Linked DNA regions of Aliidongia dinghuensis. The protein of the gene in region 1 interacts with the protein of each later gene in a pairwise test. Links are inferred from orthologs where the notes say so. Each region holds a gene or a part of one and is shown on either strand. Other genes may lie near its edges. The genes, in order: clpS and dps.

Region 1 (9,361 bases):
GGCGAGCGGCGGGATCGGGTCGACGATCCAGGTGAGCCAGATGAAGCCCTGCTGCCCGTGCAGATGGTCGTGCGACCATGTCGAGAGCGGCCGGTCGACGAACCCGATCGCGAGCAGCACCAGCACGACGCAGCTCGAGGCCGCCCATAGGAAGATCCGGGCGGTCGGGCGCGTTTCGGCGGTCGGGCTTGTTTCGGCGGTCATCAGGCTCTCCGGCATTCGTCCCACGGCATCATTCTGGAATCGCTGAAGAAACTAGCACGGAACCCGTGACGGTTCGCCAAACGAGAAACGCCGGCCCACGGGACCGGCGTTTTCGAGTAATCGGGACGATCGCCGCCTATTCGACGTAGGCCGGCTCCTTCTCCACCGGCTCGCCGTCGTCGGGCTTCTCCGGCGTGGGTGCCGCGGCCGAGAACCGGAAGGCGAGCTTCTCGTCCTTGACCGTGACCGTGACCACGCCGCCCTTGGCAAGCTTGCCGAACAGCAGCTCCTCGGCGAGCGGCTTCTTGATGTTCTCCTGGATGACCCGGGCGAGCGGCCGGGCGCCATAGAGCGGGTCGTAGCCCTTTTCGGCCAGCCAGTCGCGCGCCGCCCCGTCGAGCTCGATGGTGACGCCGCGGTCGGCCAGCTGCACCTCGAGCTGGAGCACGAACTTGTCGACGACCCGATGGATCGTGTCGCGCGAGAGCGGCGAGAACGAGATGATGCTGTCCAAGCGGTTGCGGAACTCAGGCGTGAACAGCCGGTTGATCGCCTCCTGGTCGTCGCCCGTGCGCACCGTGCTGCCAAAGCCGATCGCCGGCTTCGAGAGTTCGGTCGCGCCCGCGTTCGTCGTCATGATCAGGATGACGTTGCGGAAGTCGACGTTCTTGCCGTTGTGGTCGGTGAGCTTGCCGTAGTCCATGACCTGCAACAGGATGTTGTAGAGGTCCGGATGGGCCTTCTCGATCTCGTCCAGCAGCAGCACGCAGTGCGGATGCTGGTCGACCGCGTCGGTGAGCAAGCCGCCCTGGTCGAAGCCGACGTAGCCCGGCGGCGCGCCGATAAGCCGCGAGATCGTGTGCCGCTCCATGTATTCGGACATGTCGAAGCGCTTCAGCTCAATGCCGAGGGTGCGGGCGAGCTGGCGTGCCACCTCGGTCTTGCCGACGCCCGTGGGGCCTGAGAACAGGTAGGAGCCGATCGGCTTCTCCTGGTCGCGCAAGCCGGCGCGGGCGAGCTTGATCGCCGAGGTCAGCGCGTCGATGGCACTGTCCTGGCCGAACACCATGGTCTTCAGGTCGCGCTCGAGGTTCTTCAGCACTTCCTTGTCGTCGCGCGACACGCTCTTGGCCGGGATGCGCGCCATGGTCGCGATCACCGCCTCGATCTCCTTGTCGGTGATCGTCTTGCGCCGCCGGCTCTCGGGCAGCAGCATCTGCGCCGCGCCCACCTCGTCGATCACGTCGATCGCCTTGTCCGGCAGCTTGCGGTCGTTGATGTAGCGCGAAGACAGCTCGACCGCAGCGCGGATGGCGCCGGCCGTGTAGCGGACCTTGTGGTACTTCTCGTAGTACGGCTTCAAGCCGCGCAGGATCTTCACCGAATCCTCGACCGACGGCTCGTTGACGTCGATCTTCTGGAAGCGGCGGACAAGCGCCCGGTCCTTCTCGAAGTACGAGCGGTACTCCTTGTAGGTCGTCGAGCCGATGCAGCGGATCGTGCCGCTGGCGAGCGCCGGCTTCAGCAGGTTGGACGCATCCATGGCGCCGCCCGAGGTGGCGCCGGCGCCGATCACGGTGTGGATCTCGTCGATGAACAGCACCGCGTGCGGCTGTGCCTCGAGTTCCGAGAGCACGGCCTTCAGGCGCTCCTCGAAATCGCCGCGATAGCGCGTGCCGGCGAGCAACGAGCCCATGTCGAGCGAATAGATGACCGCGCTCTGCAGCACCTCCGGCACTTCGCCCTGGACGATGCGGCGCGCCAGGCCCTCGGCGATCGCGGTCTTGCCGACGCCGGGGTCGCCGACATAGAGCGGGTTGTTCTTGGAGCGCCGGCACAGGATCTGGATCGTCCGGTCGACCTCGGCCTCGCGGCCGATCAGCGGGTCGATCCGGCCGGACTTGGCCTTCTTGTTGAGATTGACGGTATAGGCGTCGAGCGCGTCATGGCCGCGCTTCGTGTTCGCCTTGTCGCCGTTCTCGACCCGCTCCTCTTCCGCCCCCTGGACGCGGCGCGTCTCGGACCGGCCCGGCGCCTTGGCGATGCCGTGGGAGATGTAGTTGACCGCATCGAAGCGCGTCATCTCCTGCTCCTGCAGGAAATAGACGGCATGGCTCTCCCGCTCGGCGAACATGGCGACCAGCACGTTGGCGCCGGTCACTTCCTCGCGGCCGGACGACTGCACATGGATCGCCGCCCGCTGCAACACGCGCTGAAAGCTCGCGGTCGGCTTCGCATCCTCGACATGGGGCGAGACCAGGCTCGCCAACTCGTTGTCGACATAGCCGGCCAGATCGCGGCGCAGCTTGTCGACATCGACCGTGCAGGCGCGCAGCACGGCGACCGCATCCTGGTCCTCGGTCAGCGAGAGCAGCAGATGTTCGAGCGTCGCGTATTCGTGGCGCCGCTCGTTGGCAAATGCGAGCGCCCGATGCAGCGTCTTCTCAAGATTCCGCGACAGCATGAGACGCTATTCCTTCTCCAGAGTGCACTGCAAAGGATGCTGGTGCTGCCGAGCGAAATCCATGACCTGCGTCACTTTCGTCTCGGCAACTTCATAGGTGAAAACGCCGCAGATGCCGACGCCGCGCCGGTGGACATGCATCATGATCTGCGTCGCCTCTTCCCGGTTCTTGGAGAAGAACCGCTCGAGCACATGCACGACGAACTCCATGGGCGTGTAGTCGTCGTTGAGCATCAAGACCTTGTAGAGCGAAGGCTTGCGGGTCTTGGGCTTCGTCTTGACGACCACCCCGGTCGAATGGTCGTCGTCGCGTTTCTCGATGTCGCTCATCGCAGGCTCGGGGCAGGCACGCTCGGTTGGTCCAACTGGTCTACGGGGAACAGGCCCTCGGGAGAAACTATATGGGATGATGACGCGCCGACCCAAGACCCTTGGGCGTATCTTGCATGGCAAACCCTACCGAAATGAAAACGGCCTTCCGGCAAAAAGCCGGAAGGCCGTTGGGTCGGCCGCCGCCATAGGGGAGGAACAGGCGGCGGTCGATAAGCCCGAGCCGAGAAGCCCGAGGACAGGTCCGAAGGACGGCCTTAGGCGGCCGGCTTCAGCGCCTTCTCGGCAGCGGCGGTCACGCGGGCGCCGAGCGGGGCGGCCGAGTCCGTCGCGAGCTTGACGGTCAGCTCGCCGAGCTTGGTCGAATTGGCGACCAGCTTCTCGAACGAGGTCTTGGCGAAGTCGGCCTGCAGCTCGACGACGTCCTTGAGGGTCTTGGCCGCGAAGATCGCCTTGGTGGCGGCAGCGCTGCTCTCGAGCGACGACTGGGTGAGGCTGACGACTTCCTTCGACAGCTCCTCGATACCCTTGGCGAACAGGGTGTTGGCCTGGACGAACGCGTCCAAGTTGGCCTTACCGAACGCGGCGAAGTCTTCGTAGCCTTTGAAAGTCTGGGTCGACATAGGGGGCACCATGAATAGGGGGAAAGAGGGGGTCTTCGAGGCCGTTGGGGGAATGGAAGACGAAACCGGCGCCTCGACGACCGGCTTCGAAACGGGCTTGGCCGCGGCGGGGACCGCCTCGGCGGCCGGCGCCTTTGGTGCCGGCGAATTTTCGATCTTGACGACCGCGGGGACGGGCGTCACGGAAACGGGGGCGGGAGCAACCGGCTCGACCTTGACGGGCGCGGGCTTGGTGGCCTCGGGCTGGGACGTCGCCGGAACCGGCGTCTCGACAGCCGCCTTTGGGGCAGCTTCGGGCGCCTTGGCGGCGGCTGGCGTCGGCGCGACGGCCGGTGTCGGCGCAACGACGGGCTTCGCCTCGACGGGCGTCGGCTTCGCGGTCGCAGCGGCGGGCGCCGTCGTGGGCGCAACCTTCGCGGGAGCGGTCTTGGCGACGGGGGTCTTCGAGGCAGCCGCCTTCGCGGGCGCCTTGGCAGCGGCCGCCGGCTTCTGAGCGACGGGCTTGCCTGCCTTCGGATCGGTATCGGTCATCTCAGGGTCCCTCCTGGCGCGGCAACCGGGGCGAGCTTGATTTCTCGCTCCCGGAGATTGCTGCATCGCAACACAAGTTTCAAATATGCCTGTCCGATGCCAGAGTCAATGATTTTTTGTGCACTGCAACATCAATCGTTGTTGAACAGGTCTCGACACCATCGGTTACGCCGCCTTAACCGAGGCTGTCGCTTGATGACGGCCAGCGCTTGATGACGGGCGGTACGCTGGGGCATCCTCCTCGCGGGCCGGGATCAGCCGGCCCATCCGAGGAACGAGCGGAAAGAAGCGGTTGTGACCTATTGCGTCGGGATCAAGGTGCGGGACGGGCTGATCGCCCTGTCCGATGGGCGGGTGACGTCGGGCAACCAGGTGTCGCGCGCCCGCAAGCTGACCCTGCATGGCGCCGACGGCGGCCAGTTCATGGTCATGACCTCGGGCCTGCGCTCGGTGCGCGACAAGACCCTGGCCTATCTCGAGCGCGACATGCGCGCGGCCGATGCCAAGCCATTCCGCCGAGTGCTCGACGCGGTCGCCGGCTTCTGCGCGGCACTGCGCGAGGTGAAGCGCGAGGACCAGGAGGCGCTCGAGGCGGCGGCCCTGCCGCTCAATCTGCACTGCATCATGGGCGGCATGCTCGCCGACGACGCCGAGCCGGGCCTCTATCTGATATATCCGGAAGGCAACTGGATCGCCTGCGACGAGCGCACGCCCTATCTCTCCGTGGGTGCCACCGCCTATGGCAAGCCGATCCTCGACCGGGCGCTCAGCTACGACACGCCGATGCAGGCGGCGCTCAAGATCGCGTATCTGTCGTTCGACTCGACGCGCGTCAGCGCCGCCGACGTCGGCTACCCCATCGATCTTGCGACCCTATCCACGGCAGACGGCGCGATCCGCACGGTCGAGCTCGACTACGACGACCTGTTGGAGCAGCGCCTGTGGTGGAACACCCACATCACCCAGCTGACCGGCCAGCTGCCGGACGGCCCGTGGATCGACAAGCTGCTGCGCTAATCTCTTGAAATGACTCAATCGTCGGCCGGTATCGCCCGAGCCGATTCGGTGCTGTCGCGTCTGCACGCGAGAACAGAGTCTGTGTTCGCGGCGGAACCTTCAGTGGTGCGCCGACACCGCGCCCGGACTCGTTCCCGCTTTATTCCAGTTGAACCGGACGAGCGGGCGACAAGCCGCAACGCCGAAGATTTCCACAGCTAATTTCGACTGACGTGTCGAAAGGCAATGGACAGCGATTCAGTAATTTTTTAACCTCTTAGCGGTACCGGTACGGTGGATTTTATTGTTCGGGGGAGGCCGAGTTGGGCATCCATTCAATTCGGCGGTCGCGACGGCAGGGGGGCTTGGCCGTTGCAGCCGTTCTGTTGGGCATGACCTGTCTCGCTGGCGGCTCTACTTCTGCGTGGGCTGGCTATGCCTCGATGGTCGTCGACGGCACAACCGGCGAGGTATTGAACGAGGTCAACGCGGATGAGCTGAACCATCCGGCGTCGCTCACCAAGATGATGACCCTCTACATGACCTTCGAGGCGCTGCAGCGTGGCAAGCTCACGTTCGACACGCGCATGCCGGTCTCGGAGTTCGCCGCTGCCAAGATGCCAACCCATCTGGGCGTGCCGGCCGGCGATGAGGTCACGGTCAAGGAATGCGTGCTCGGCATGATCGTGCTGTCGGCCAACGACTGCGCGGCCATTGCCGGCGAATATCTGGCCGGCGGCAGCGAAACGGCCTTCGCGCGCATGATGACCGACAAGGCCCATCAGCTGGGCATGACCAACACGACCTTCCGCAATGCCTCGGGCCTGCCGGACGACGAGCAGGTCACGACCGCGCGCGACCTGGTCAAGCTCGCCCAGCATCTGCACGACGACTTCCCGCAGTATTACCGCTTCTTCTCGACCCGCGAGTTCCTGTTCCGGGGCCGCGTGATCCGCGGGCACAACCGCCTGATGTACCGCTACGCCGGCATGGACGGCTTGAAGACCGGCTTCACCTCTGCCTCGGGCTTCAACCTTGCCTCCTCGGCGGAGCGCGACGGCCATCGGCTCTACGGTGTCGTCATGGGCTCGACCAGCGGCGGCATCCGCGACCACCTGATGCAGACCCTGCTCGACAATGGCTTCGCCCATCGCCCGACCGATCCGGTGCTGGTCGCCGAGGCTGGCGGCCAGAGCGCCAAGTCGGCACGGCGCGTGTTCGCCGGTGCCGGCACGATGCTGGCGGCGCTCTCGCCGATCGGCAAGGCCGAGGCCGCGACGCCGGCGCCCGCCACGACCCGGGTGCTGCGCGGGCATAACGCCCGATCGGGTGGCATCGTGACCGCCGTATCGACCGAGCGCTGGGCGGTCCAGGTCGGGGCATTCAGCAGCCATGCGCAGGCCGAGGAAGCGGCCATGCACGCGATCCGGCTCGCGGGCCTGCACGGCGAGGAAGCCTCGGTCCTGGGCCCAACCCGGCACGAACGGCACAAGATCTTCCGCGCCCGGTTGAACGGCTTCTCCAGCGAGCATCAGGCCCGCGAGGCCTGCGGCGCGCTGCACAAGAAGGGCCACCTCTGCGTCGTCGTCCCGCCCGGCAAGGGCAGCGTCAAGCTCGCGAAGGACTGAGCGACACAGGAGCGAAACCAGAAAAGCCCGTCCGGCCCCGGACGGGCTTTTTGCTTTCCGACGCGAACACCCTCACCCCGGCCCACTCCCGCAAGCGGGAGAGGGAGGATCCGCGGAACGCGGGAGGGTGAGGGTCGCGCCGCCGCTCCCCTCCCCTACCAAGCAGCACCGCCGGCCGCGACGCGGTCGATGAAGTTGCCGAACAGCCGCGCGCCGGCCTCGGTGCGGATGCTCTCCGGGTGGAACTGCACGGACTCGATCGGCAGGAAACGGTGACGCAGCCCCATGATATGACCGTCGTCCTCGGCGCGCGCCGAGACCGCGAGGCAGTCGGGCAGCCCGTCTTCCGCCACGACGAGCGAATGGTAGCGCGTCGCCGAGAAAGGCTGGGCCTGGTCCTTGAAGCAGCCCTCGCCGTCATGGGCGATCGGGCTGGTCTTGCCGTGCATGAGCCGGCGCGCGCGCTCGACCTTGCCGCCGAACGCGAGCCCGATCGCCTGGTGGCCGAGACAGACGCCCAGGATCGGCAGGCGGCCGGCGAACCGGTCGAGCATGCCGACATAGCCGGCATCGGCGGGATGGCCCGGGCCAGGCCCCAGCACGATCAGGTCGGGCCGCATCGCCTCGATCTCGTCGCCCGTCACCCGGTCGTTGCGCACGACCGGGACGTCCAGGCCGGCCTCCAGCAGATATTGCCGGATGATGTAGACGAAACTGTCGTAGGCATCGATCAACAGCGCCTTCATGGCACGAGCTCCTCGTTCGTAATGGCCCAATAGCCGGCCCCGAGCTTGGCGAGCGTCTCGCGCCACTCGGCCGCGGGGTTCGAATCCGCGACGATCCCGGCCGACGCGCGGATGGTGTAGTGGCGCCCGTCGTGCAGCGCCGTGCGGATCGCGAGGCCGGTATCGACGAAGCCCGCGAAATCGATGAGCCCGAAGGCGCCGGCATAGAGGCCGCGCCGGCTGGTCTCCAGATCCTCGATGATCTCCATGGCGCGGACTTTCGGCGCGCCGCTCATGGTGCCGGCCGGGAAGCTCGCGGCGATCGCGTCGTACTCGTCCGTGCCGAGCGCCAGATCGGCCGTCACCGTCGAGACGAGATGGAACACGTGGCTGTACCCTTCGGTCGCCAAGAGCTGCGGCACAGCCAGGCTCTCCGGTGTCGCGATGCGGCCGAGGTCGTTGCGGCAGAGGTCGACCAGCATGACATGCTCGGCGATCTCCTTCGGGTCGGTCCGGAGCTTCTCGGCCTGGGCCGCATCAAGCGCGGGCGTGGCGCCGCGCCGGATCGTGCCCGCGAGCGGCCGCATGGTCGCCCGTCGCCGCTCGATGCGCAGGAACACTTCCGGGCTGGCGCCGACCAGCTCGGTGCCGGCCACGCGCGCCAGCACCATGTAGGGCGCCGGGTTGCGCACGCGCAGCCGGCGATAGACCGAGAGCGGGCTCGCCTCGGTCTCGATGGTGAGGGCGTGGCCCAGCTGGACCTGATAGATGTCGCCGAGCCCGATATGGTCGAGCGCCGTCGCGACGCCGGCTTCGTAGCTTGCCTGGTCGATCGAGTCCGTGACGCGGCGCGGCACCGGCACGGCGGGGATCGCAGCCTCCTCGCCCTCGGCCCGGGCGCCGTCGAGCCGTTCCAGCAGCTCCTCCAGATCGACCGGCTCCCAATGCGGCCCGCGCGCCGTCACCAGTTCGGCCGTCCCGCGGGCGAGATCGAACGAGAGCGCGCCGCGGCAGAGCATGAGCGCGATGTCGGGCAGATCATCGCCGCGCGGGATGCGCATCGGCAGATCCTCGACGAACCGCACCGTGTCGTAGCCCAGATAGCCCACGAAGCCGAAGCCGTAGGCCGCCCCCGGATCGGAATGCCCTGCGACCGCGAAGCTGTCTCGAATCCGGCGCAACAGCGCCCAGAGCCCATCGGCCGCAACCTCGCCCTCGGACAGCAGGTCGGCGGTCGCATCCCGGATCGCCGCGACCAGCGCCGGCGATCCGCCGAACCGTACGGCCCGGTCGCGGATTTCGAGAGCCAGGAGCGGACCGAATCCGACGAACGCCCGGCGCTCGGCCGGATCGGGCCCGGCCAGCGCCTCCATCAGGAAAACACCATCGGCGCCATGCAGCCGGCGGAGGGCGAGCGCCGCCGAGAGCGGCGGCAGGAATGGGATGGAAGTGCGGTCGAGCTGGACCGGGATTTTCGAGATCATGGGGCGGCTTCCAGGCAAGGTTTGGACAAAGAAAAAGCCCACCAAGCGGGCTTGGTGGGCTTCAATCGCAGAGACGGTGCTTACGCGCGCGCGGTCAGCAGCCGTCGGGATCGCCCACGGACGAACGCCACCACCAGGTCCAAGCCTGGTTGGTTACGATGGTCAGATGGGCGAAAGAATGGGTCATTGCGGGCGAAATGCTGCGCTGGGAGCGATGAAGGAGTCAAGCGCTGTCGATTTCAGTGCAGGGGCACGACCGTATCTCAGTCCGAGATCTGAGGTCGTAGCCAGGGCACTGAACGATGCGCATCGCGCTCAGCCGCTTCTGCGGTTGGAAAGATACCCGAGGCACCAAAGGCCTGCCAGCCGCCTCGGT
Region 2 (9,313 bases), on another replicon or contig:
CAGCTGCACCAGGTTGACCTTGACGCCCATGTACTTGCCGAGGAGCTTCGCCACGTCGATGTCGTAACCGTCCGGCTCCTGCTTCTCGTTCAGGATGCCGTAAGGCGGCAGATCGACGAGCACGCCGATATTGATCGAGCCGCGGCTCAGGATCTCGTCGACCGTCTGCGCCGCCGCCGGCCGCGCCGTCATCGCCAGGCCCAGCATGACGCAGGCCGCCGCCAGGTATTTCATCAGTCTCATGGCCGTCCTCTCCCCAAAGGTTTCTGTTTCCCGTTCCTGCCTAGCGCCGATAGGCCTGCGCCAGACGCTTCTCCAGCCGCCGGCTCGCGATGGTGAGCGGCCAGCAGATGACGAAATAGATGAGCGCCACCGTCCCGAAGATGAGGAACGGGCGGAACGTCGCATTGTTGAGCAGCTGCCCGGCGCGAATGAGCTCGACGAAGCCCAGGATCGAGGCGAGCGAGGTGCTTTTGACCAGGTTGACGAGGAAGCCCACGGTCGGCGCCACGGCGAGCCGGAGCGCCTGGGGCAGCACGACCCTGAACATGATCGGCACATAATGCAGGCCGAGCGAGCGCGCCGCCTCGATCTGCCCCTTGGGCACGCCCTGGATGGCGCCACGCCAGATCTCGCCCAGGAACGCGCCGGCATTGAGGCTCAAGCCCAGCATGGCGGCAATCCACGGGTCGACCGCGACGCCGATCATGTCGCCGCCGAAGAACACGAGGAACAGCTGGAGCAGCAGCGGCGTCCCCTGGAACAGGCGGATATAGGCGATGGCGAGATAGCGCTGCAGCCGGTGCTGCGCTGTGCGCATGAACGCGATCGTGATGCCGACCACGGCGCCGCCGCCGAACGCCAGCGCCGACAGCAGCAGCGTCCAGCGCACGGCCCAGACCAGGAACTCGATGTCGGTGAACGTAAGCGTGCGCATCAGCGGTGCTCCACGCGGGGGAACGCCCAGCGGTCGATGAGCGCGAAGGCCGCCTGGAAGATCATCGAGACGATGAAATAGATGACGAACACGATGATGTAGGTCTCGAATGGCCGGAACGTGCGCGACTGCACGTCCTGGGCGGCGGCCATCAGCTCGTCGGCCGAGACGACCGAGACGATGCTCGAGTTCAGCATCAGGAGGATGAACTGGCTGCCGAGCGGCGCCACCATGACCTTCAAGGCCTGGGGCAGCACGACCAGGCGGAAGCTCTGCAGCGTATGGAGGCCGAGCGCCCTCGCCGCCTCCATCTGGCCGTGCGTGACGCTCTCGATGCCGGCGCGCACGATCTCGATCGTATAGGCGCTGCCGTTCAGCACCATGGCGATGACCGCCGCGGTGTTGGCATCGAAGCTCAGGCCCACGGTCGGCAGGCCGAAAAAGATCATGAAGATCTGCACCAGGAACGGCGTGTTCCGGATGACCTCGACATAGGCGATGACCAGCGTCTGGATCCACTTCGGGCCCGATGTCCGCAGGAGCGCGCCCCCGATCGCGAAGGCAAGGCTCAGCACCATCGAGATCGCCGACAGGCGCAGCGTGTACACCATGCCCCACAGAAGCTCGTCGAAATTGACGGGCTTCAGGATCTCGCCGAATTGAAAGATATAGTTCATGCCGGGCAGGTTTCCCGGTCAAAGAACTCCCCGTCAGGCCGTCTCGGCTGGCGCACGCCCTCTCCCCCTAGGTCTTCTTGCCGGACGTCTCATGATCCGGCTTCGTTCGTCAGGCTCAGTCAACCAACTTGTACGACGAATGTCGAGCCCCGTTTGGTCGCAAGCCCGCCCCGTCCCCGTGTTTTTATCCTCTGATGATATCACACGATCAGTGCTGCATTGCAATGATCGCCAGGACCGGGACGCTCATGGTAAGAGGGCGGCGCCATGCTCTCGATTTCCAACATTACCTATCGCATCGCCGGCCGTACGCTCCTCGAGAATGCGTCCGCCGTCATCGCCGCCGGCCATCGCGTGGGCCTGGTCGGCCGCAACGGCGCCGGCAAGTCGACGCTGTTCGGCCTGATCCTGGGCGAGCTGCAGCCCGACCAGGGCGAGGTCGAGATCCAGCGCGGCACGCGCGTCGGCATCGTGGCGCAGGAGGCGCCGGGCGGCACCATGACGCCGCAGGATGTGGTGTTGGCGGCCGATCTCGAGCGTACCGCCCTCATGCACGAGGCGGAGACGTCGCACGATGCCGAGCGGCTGGCCGAGGTGCACATGCGGCTCGTCGACATCGACGCCCATACGGCGCCGGCGCGCGCCGCCGAGATCCTGGCCGGCCTGGGATTCTCGGAAGAGATGCAGCAGCAGCCGATGTCGAGCTTCTCGGGCGGCTGGCGCATGCGCGTGGCGCTCGCGGCTGCCCTTTTCGCCCAGCCGGAACTCTTGCTGCTCGACGAGCCGACCAACCATCTCGATCTCGAGGCAACGGTCTGGCTCGAAGCCTATCTGCAGAAATATCCGCACACGCTGCTCGTCATCAGCCACGACCGGCAGATCCTGAACGCCTGCGTCGACCATATCCTGCATCTCGACAGCCGGCAGCTGACTTTCTATTCCGGCAACTACGACTGGTTCGAGAAGATGCGCGAGGAGCGCATCGCCCAGTCCAAGGCCGAGGCCGCCAAGGTCGACGCCAAGCGCAAGCACCTGCAAAGCTTCGTCGACCGGTTCAAGGCCAAGGCGACCAAGGCGCGCCAGGCGCAGAGCCGCATGAAGATGCTGGCGAAGCTCGACGCCGTCTCGGTCATCCGCGACGATCCGTCCGTGACGTTCGATTTCCCGGAGCCGGTGGAGCTGGCGCCACCGCTCCTGTCGTTCGACAAGGTCGCGGTCGGCTATGCGCCGGGCAAGCCGGTGCTGCGCGAGATCGACGTGCGCATTGATCCAGACGACCGCATCGCGCTCCTCGGCTCCAACGGCAACGGCAAGTCGACCTTCGCGAAGCTGGTCGCCGGCCGGCTCGAGCCGATGGAGGGCCACCATCACCGCTCGGGCAAGCTCTTCACCGGCTTCTTCGCCCAGCACCAGATCGAGGACATGGACGGCGAGGCGACGCCGTTCACGCTGATGGCGGCACTCATGCCGGGCGCCGGCGTGCCGCAGGTGCGTGCGCGCCTGGGCCGCTTCGGCTTCGGCCAGGAAAAGGCGAACGTCAAGGTCAAGGACCTGTCGGGCGGCGAGCGCGCGCGGCTCAATTTCGCGCTCATCACCTACAACGCGCCGCCGATGCTGATCTTCGACGAGCCGACCAACCATCTCGACATCGACAGCCGCGAGGCGCTGGCGGTCGCGATCAACGAGTACAAGGGCGCCGTCATCCTGATCAGCCACGACTGGCATCTCCTGGAACTGACGGCCGACCAGCTGTGGCTCGTCGCCGACGGCCGGGTCAAGCCGTTCGACGGCGATCTCGAGGACTATCGCAAGCTGATGCTGGGCAAGACCGGCACCGGCAATACCAGGATTCCCAAGGACAAGCGGCCGAAGGAGAAGCCCGTCGACGAGCGCCAGGCCGACCGGTCGCGCGGCGCCGACCGGCGCCGGGAGCTGGACGCGCTGCGCCGCCGCTCACGCGAGGCCGAGGCGTCGCTGGCGCGCCTCACCGAGGACAAGGCGACGGTCGAGGCTTCATTGCTCGGCCGCGATCTCGACAGCGCCAAACGCGCGCAGCTGATGAAGCGGCAGGCCGAGCTCTCGGCGGCCGTCGCCAGCGCCGAGGAAGCGTGGCTCGAAGCGGCGGAAGCGCTGGAGGCCGCCGCCGCTTGATGGGATCCGCCCAGAGCCGCGCCCAGGGAACCATAGGGGCGGGAACCATGGTGGTTTTCCCGCGATTGTAGCGGCGGGCGTGCTTGCTTCCGGGCGCGCCGCCCCTATCTCAAGGTGCCGCCCATGCCTGAAATCCCAAACCCAGAGGTCCCCATGCATCGCACCAAGATCGATCTGGCCGACAACGTGCGCGCCTCCGTCATCGGAGAGCTGAGCACGGCGTTGGCCGACGCCGTCGACCTCTCCGCCCAGGTCAAGCAGGCCCATTGGAACGTCAAGGGGCCGAACTTCATCGCGCTGCACGAGCTGTTCGATCAGATCGCGACCGACGTGCGCGACTACACCGACCTGATCGCCGAGCGCATCGTGACGCTGGGCGGCACGGCCTATGGCACCGTGCAGGAAGCGGTGTCGAAGAGCCGCCTGCCGGCCTACCCGACCGACATTTCGGCCGGCTCGAACCATGTCGAGGCGTTGAGCACCGCGCTCGCCACCTTCGGCAAGAACGTCCGCGCATCGATCGACACGACCGACGAGCTCGGCGACGCCATCACCGCCGACGTGCTGACCGAGGTCGGCCGCGGCATCGACAAATGGCTCTGGATGGTCGAGGCCCACCGCCAGGCGGATTCGTAAGCAACGCCCATCGCAGGACGGCGAAGGGGAAGCCCCAGGGCAGGACCGGCGGCAAAGGGGCGGTTTGTGCAAGAAGAACAAACCGCCGATCAGCTTGCCGGTGCTGCCGGCGGGTTGTTCGACGTATCTGGAATGAGACGGGCCTTGACGCCGTAGATGAGCATGACCTTTTGGCCCACGGCCAAAGGCTGCGCGTCCTTCTGCGTCACCGACATCAGATCGCCGTTCTGTTTCTGCACGATATATTCGAAGGCCTGCGTATCAGTCGCGCTCTTCTCCACAAGCGCGCCGATGGCGGCGCCCACGAGGACCCCGCCCAAGGTGGCCGCGGCACTGCCCCCGCCGGATCCGAATGACGAGCCGCCGATACCACCGGCCGCACCACCAACCAGAGCGCCGGCTCCCGCAGTGCCATCCACGTCCACCGAGCGGACGCTTTGCACAGTGGCGCGATCAACCTTGCTCGCCTGCTGCATGCTGGCCGACGAGTAATGGTCGGGCGAGTAGCCGTTCTGGCAGGCGTTCAGCATCAAAGCGACTAGCGCCAAGCCGCAGCCGCTCCGCGCCATGTTAGAAAATCGGCTCATCGGATACTCACAGTCTTAGGAAACAGGGGCGCCGGGAGGATTCGTTCCCGGGCTCGGTTGCACGGCCACGGCGGGATCGGCCGGCTTGCCTGCCGGCTCTTTCGTACCCTTCTGCAGTTCCCCCACGGTGCCAATGACGGCGTCGCGCGCGACCGCTGTCACGAAGTCATCCCGAGAGACGATCAGGGAGCCAATCAGTCCGAGGCTCATGGCCTGCGCAGCCCCCATTCGCAACAGGGGCGTGCCATCCGTATCCAGAACCCGGATCCCGACGATGACGGAACGGTGAACGAGCAGGCCCAATTCAGGCTGATAGCTCACGTAGAGCCGTACGCGTACGTCAGGCGGACGCGTCCCGTCCTCGACGATGTGCATCCCGTAATTCTCGAACTGGGAAATGACCGCCGCTTTGACGGCGCTCATGACCTCGCTGTCATTCTGCGAGGGATTGGGATCGATGGATTTATCGACATCCGAGTCGAATCCGCCGTTGAAGGATGCGACCTTGTCCAGCTTGATCACATCGATCTTTGACGGAACATCGGCCGCCGATTTACCCGCTTCATACGGAGACGAGGCGCAAGCGGCGGTCAGGCACAGCGACAAGACCGCAAGGAACCTAAGGTACATTCAAAACCGTCCAATCACAGACGCGAAAGATGCTCGACACGCTCAGCTTAAAGGTGATTTCCCCAAAAAGCCATCCGCAGTGAGTGTGCGAGAACCATGGGTCCTCAGCTTGTCGACGAGGCCTTGGCGTTGATGGCAGCGTGCCGTCCTTCCCACCTCGTCATCCCCGCGGAGGCGCGGGGATGACGGCGAAAGCGGGGCTACGACGGCGTCCCTGCCCGCTCCTTGATGCCCATGTCGCGCAACACCGCGTCCATCGCGCGCACTGCGGCCGCCATGTCGGCGGGCTCGATCGCGCCGATGCAGCCGACGCGGAAGCTCGGCTCCGGCGTGTTGTAGAAATTGCTGATGAGGAAGCCGCGCGCCTTCAGGCCGTCGACGAAGCGCTGCAGGTCCCAGGCGGGATCGGCCGGGGCCGCGACATTGACGATGATCGGGCCCTGTACGTGCGCCGGCAGGCAGGGCGTGAGGCCGAGCGCCACGATGCCGTCGTAGAAGGTCCGCATGTTCGCCGTATAGCGCGCGAGCCGCCCCGCCTGCCCTACGGCCTCGTAGCGGTCGAGCGCCACGTCGAGCGCCGCCACGACCTGGGCCGGTGGCGTGAAGCGTGCGGCCCCCGGCACACTGCGCGTGTTGCGCCGGGCGCCGGGCGTCGCCGCCCCGCTCTGATGGTCGTAGACGTCGCTCAAATCGAGCGACCAGCTGCCGGCATTGCCGCGGCAGGCGTCGAGCCGCTCGATCGGCGCGACGGTGAAGCTCATGCCCGGCAGCGCTTCCAGGCCCTTGTTGGAGGTGAAGCTGATCGCATCGACCATGTCGAGCGCGCTGATATCGAACGGCAGGATGCCGAACGCGCTGACCGCGTCGACCAGCACGCGCCGGCCGAGCCGGCCCACCGCGGCGGCGATGGCCGGCACGTCGTGGATGATACCCGAGCCGGTCTCGCTATAGACGAGCGCCACATGGCCGATCGCGGGGTCGGCCTCGAGCGCCGCCGTAACCGCCTCGACGCTGGTGCGCGTGCGCGCCGGGACCGGCAGGCGCACGACGGTGCGGCCCGCTTCTTCGGCAAGCCGCGCCGCCCGATCGGCATAGGCGCCGGTCATGGGCAGCAGGAGCTTGGCGCCCTTCGGCACGAAGGTGCGGATCGCCGCCTCGACCGCAAAATGGCCGCAGCCCTGGAGCGGCAGCACGGCATGCCGGTCCGGCGCGCCGCCGGCGATCGGCAGCAGCCGGCGATAGACCCGGGCGTAGATAGCTCGGAAGTCGTTGTCCCACGGCGCGTAATCCTCCGCCATCGCAGCGCGGACGGAAGGATGGGTCGTGACCGGGCCGGGGATCAGCAGCTTCATCGCAGGACCTTTGAACGGAACCAAAGGCCGCGATTGTCGGGCAGACCGGCCACCTAAGGAATCGGCATCTGCGCAGGCGCCCTTGCTCGGGGCGCAGAGCTGTTATGCCCGATCAGGATCCGATCAGGATCGGCGCGCCGGCCGCCGTCGCGATGTCGCGCAATTCCTGGGCGAGCCGCGCCGAGAGCGGGATGCCGTTCCGCTGCCGCTCCGCCCGGGCGCGGACCTCGGGATCGCCCGCGACCTGCACCGGCTCCGCCGGATCAGCCGCCCGGGTCGCGCGCAGCGCGTCGATCATCTCGTCGAGATCGGCCTCGAACGCGCCCTCCTCGCGGAATGCGTCCGGATCGATCGCCAGAAAGAAATGGCCGACATCATGCCGCGCCGCGTCCGGATCGCGCCGCTCCCGGAGTGCCCCGAACTGGGCGCCGGACAGGGTCGTGCACAGCACCTCGACCATCATGGCGAGGCCGTAGCCCTTGTGGCCGCCCATGGCGCGGGTGCTGCCGAGCGGCGTCAGGCGGCGATGGCTGAGGGCCGCGTCCGGGTCGGTAATGCTGCGACCATCCGGATCGACCGCCCAGCCGTCCGGGATCGGCTTGCCGACGCGGGACGCGATCGTGATCTTGCCGAGCGCCGCCGTGCTCGTCGCCATGTCGAGCAGGAACGGCGGGTTGCGCTTCGCCGGTGCGGCAAACGCGATCGGGTTCGTGCCGAACATGGCGTCGGCGCCGTAGAGCGGCACCACGCTCGGCCGTGCGACCGCGGTCATGGCGATGCCGATCAAGCCGCGGTCGCTCGCCCGCTCGGCATAGGCGCCGGCGGCGCCGTAGTGGTGGGAGTTGCGCACGGCGGCGACGCCGACGCCGATCGTCGCCGCCTTGTCGCAGGCGAGATCCATGGCGCGGACCGATGGCACATGGCCGAGACCGCCGCCGCCGTCGACGAGCGCCGTCGCCGGATTCTCGCGCACGACGCGGATCTCCGGCCGGAAGGTCAGCTTCTCCTGCTCGCGCAGCCGATGATAGAGCTGCATCATGCCGGCACCGTGGCTGTCGATCCCGGCGAGATCGGCCCACAGCATGATGTCGAGCGTGGTCTGGATGTGATCTTCCGCCATGCCCCAGGCGCCGAAGATCGCCGCCAGCTGCCGCCGCAACAGGTCCGCGGAAACCAGAGTCTCGTCCGATGCCATTCCTGGAACGCTCCCTCACCCTCGATTTTGGATAGAGGGGAGCCCGGACGCGGCGGGCCTGTCAATCGGCTGCGACGAAATAATCAGACAAATGCCCCAAGCGTCGGATGACCGTCACTTCGCCTTCTCGTGCTCCGCCATGCCGACCGCCTTGTAGTCGTAGGTCGGATAGAACTCGGTCCGATAGACGCCCCAGGCGGTATCCTCGAGCACCCGGTTGACCTCGCGGATGCGCGAGGCCGGCAGGCGGAGGACCACGACCTGGCCGATGCCCATGGCGACGGTCCAACTGACCACCTCCATGCCGGGCGGCGGGAACGCCTTGTAGAAGCCTTGGCGGGCGAGCTGGGCATTGAGCTCGCCCAAGGGGCGCGACTGGTCGTGCTTCAGGAAGATGGTGAGCAGGACCGCGTTGTCTGCCGTGGGCGGCGCCGTGCCGGCCGGTGGGGCCGCGACCGTCTGTGCCGCGGCCGGTCCCGCTCCCGCGACTCCAACTCCCGCGATCAGGCCCAGCACCACCATTGCCGCGACCAGCGGTCGAAAACCCTGCGCCATGCCATCCCCTCGTGATCAGCCCGTGCTGCCGCGCACGCTAGCCGATCGGCGGCAATCTCCTCGCGCGTCAGTCGGTCGCGGGCGACACCAGCACCGGCTCAGCGCGGTAGAGCACGGGGAACAGCCGCTCGAAGTTCTTGAGCTTCGGCATATCGTTGATCGCGATGTAGGGATAGCTCGGATGGCGCGCGAGGAAATCCTGGTGCTGGGATTCGGCCGGATAGAAGCCCTTGAAGGGCTCGAGCTTCGTGACGATCGGCCGCGCGAAGGCGCTGCTCCGGCCGAGCTGGTCGAGATATGCCGCCGCCACCCGCTGCTGCTCGGCGTTCTGGATGAAGATCGCCGAGCGATATTGCGGCCCGACGTCCGGCCCCTGCCGGTTGAGCTCCGTCGGGTCATGGGCCACGGAAAAGAAGATCCTGAGCAGCTGGCCGTAAGTTACCTGATGGGGATCGTAGGTGACCTCGACCGATTCCGCATGGCCCGTGTCGCCCTCCTCGACCCGCTCGTAATGGGCCATGCCGGCGACGCCGCCGGCATAGCCCGAGACCGCTCGGCTCACGCCCGCGACATGCTGGAACACACCCTGCACG

The links.
Region 2: the proteins of clpS (region 1) and dps interact in binary tests that used the Escherichia coli proteins (3 or more experiments, as listed by UniProt). The link is inferred for Aliidongia dinghuensis from one-to-one orthologs.

What each region holds. Positions count from the first base shown.
Region 1 is NZ_BMJQ01000005.1:363,315-372,675, reverse strand. Bases 1,337-4,211 are described here. They hold clpS (ATP-dependent Clp protease adapter ClpS), read right to left. Parts: upstream 2,999-4,211; coding sequence 2,675-2,998; downstream 1,337-2,674. Other genes in these bases: IEY58_RS12215 (hypothetical protein), read left to right, coding at 3,674-4,114; IEY58_RS12220 (phasin family protein), read right to left, coding at 3,256-3,621; clpA (ATP-dependent Clp protease ATP-binding subunit ClpA), read right to left, coding at 1,337-2,668. Also shown: IEY58_RS12235 (phosphatase PAP2 family protein), read right to left, coding at 1-204; more of clpA, read right to left, coding at 341-1,336; IEY58_RS12210 (peptidase), read left to right, coding at 4,447-5,169; IEY58_RS12205 (D-alanyl-D-alanine carboxypeptidase), read left to right, coding at 5,592-6,776; IEY58_RS12200 (anthranilate synthase component II), read right to left, coding at 6,932-7,522; IEY58_RS12195 (anthranilate synthase component I family protein), read right to left, coding at 7,519-8,985. UniProt on the Escherichia coli protein: Involved in the modulation of the specificity of the ClpAP-mediated ATP-dependent protein degradation.
Region 2 is NZ_BMJQ01000009.1:36,255-45,567, forward strand. What follows is about bases 2,833-5,659. They hold dps (DNA starvation/stationary phase protection protein Dps), read left to right. Parts: upstream 2,833-3,918; coding sequence 3,919-4,401; downstream 4,402-5,659. Other genes in these bases: IEY58_RS17375 (ABC-F family ATP-binding cassette domain-containing protein), read left to right, coding at 2,833-3,765; IEY58_RS17385 (outer membrane lipoprotein), read right to left, coding at 4,491-4,988; IEY58_RS17390 (hypothetical protein), read right to left, coding at 5,004-5,618. In the rest of the region: IEY58_RS17360 (transporter substrate-binding domain-containing protein), read right to left, coding at 1-243; IEY58_RS17365 (amino acid ABC transporter permease), read right to left, coding at 284-937; IEY58_RS17370 (amino acid ABC transporter permease), read right to left, coding at 937-1,614; more of IEY58_RS17375, read left to right, coding at 1,882-2,832; IEY58_RS17395 (2-aminoethylphosphonate--pyruvate transaminase), read right to left, coding at 5,819-6,970; IEY58_RS17400 (Ldh family oxidoreductase), read right to left, coding at 7,083-8,165; IEY58_RS17405 (hypothetical protein), read right to left, coding at 8,280-8,720; peptide-methionine (S)-S-oxide reductase MsrA, read right to left, coding at 8,788-9,313.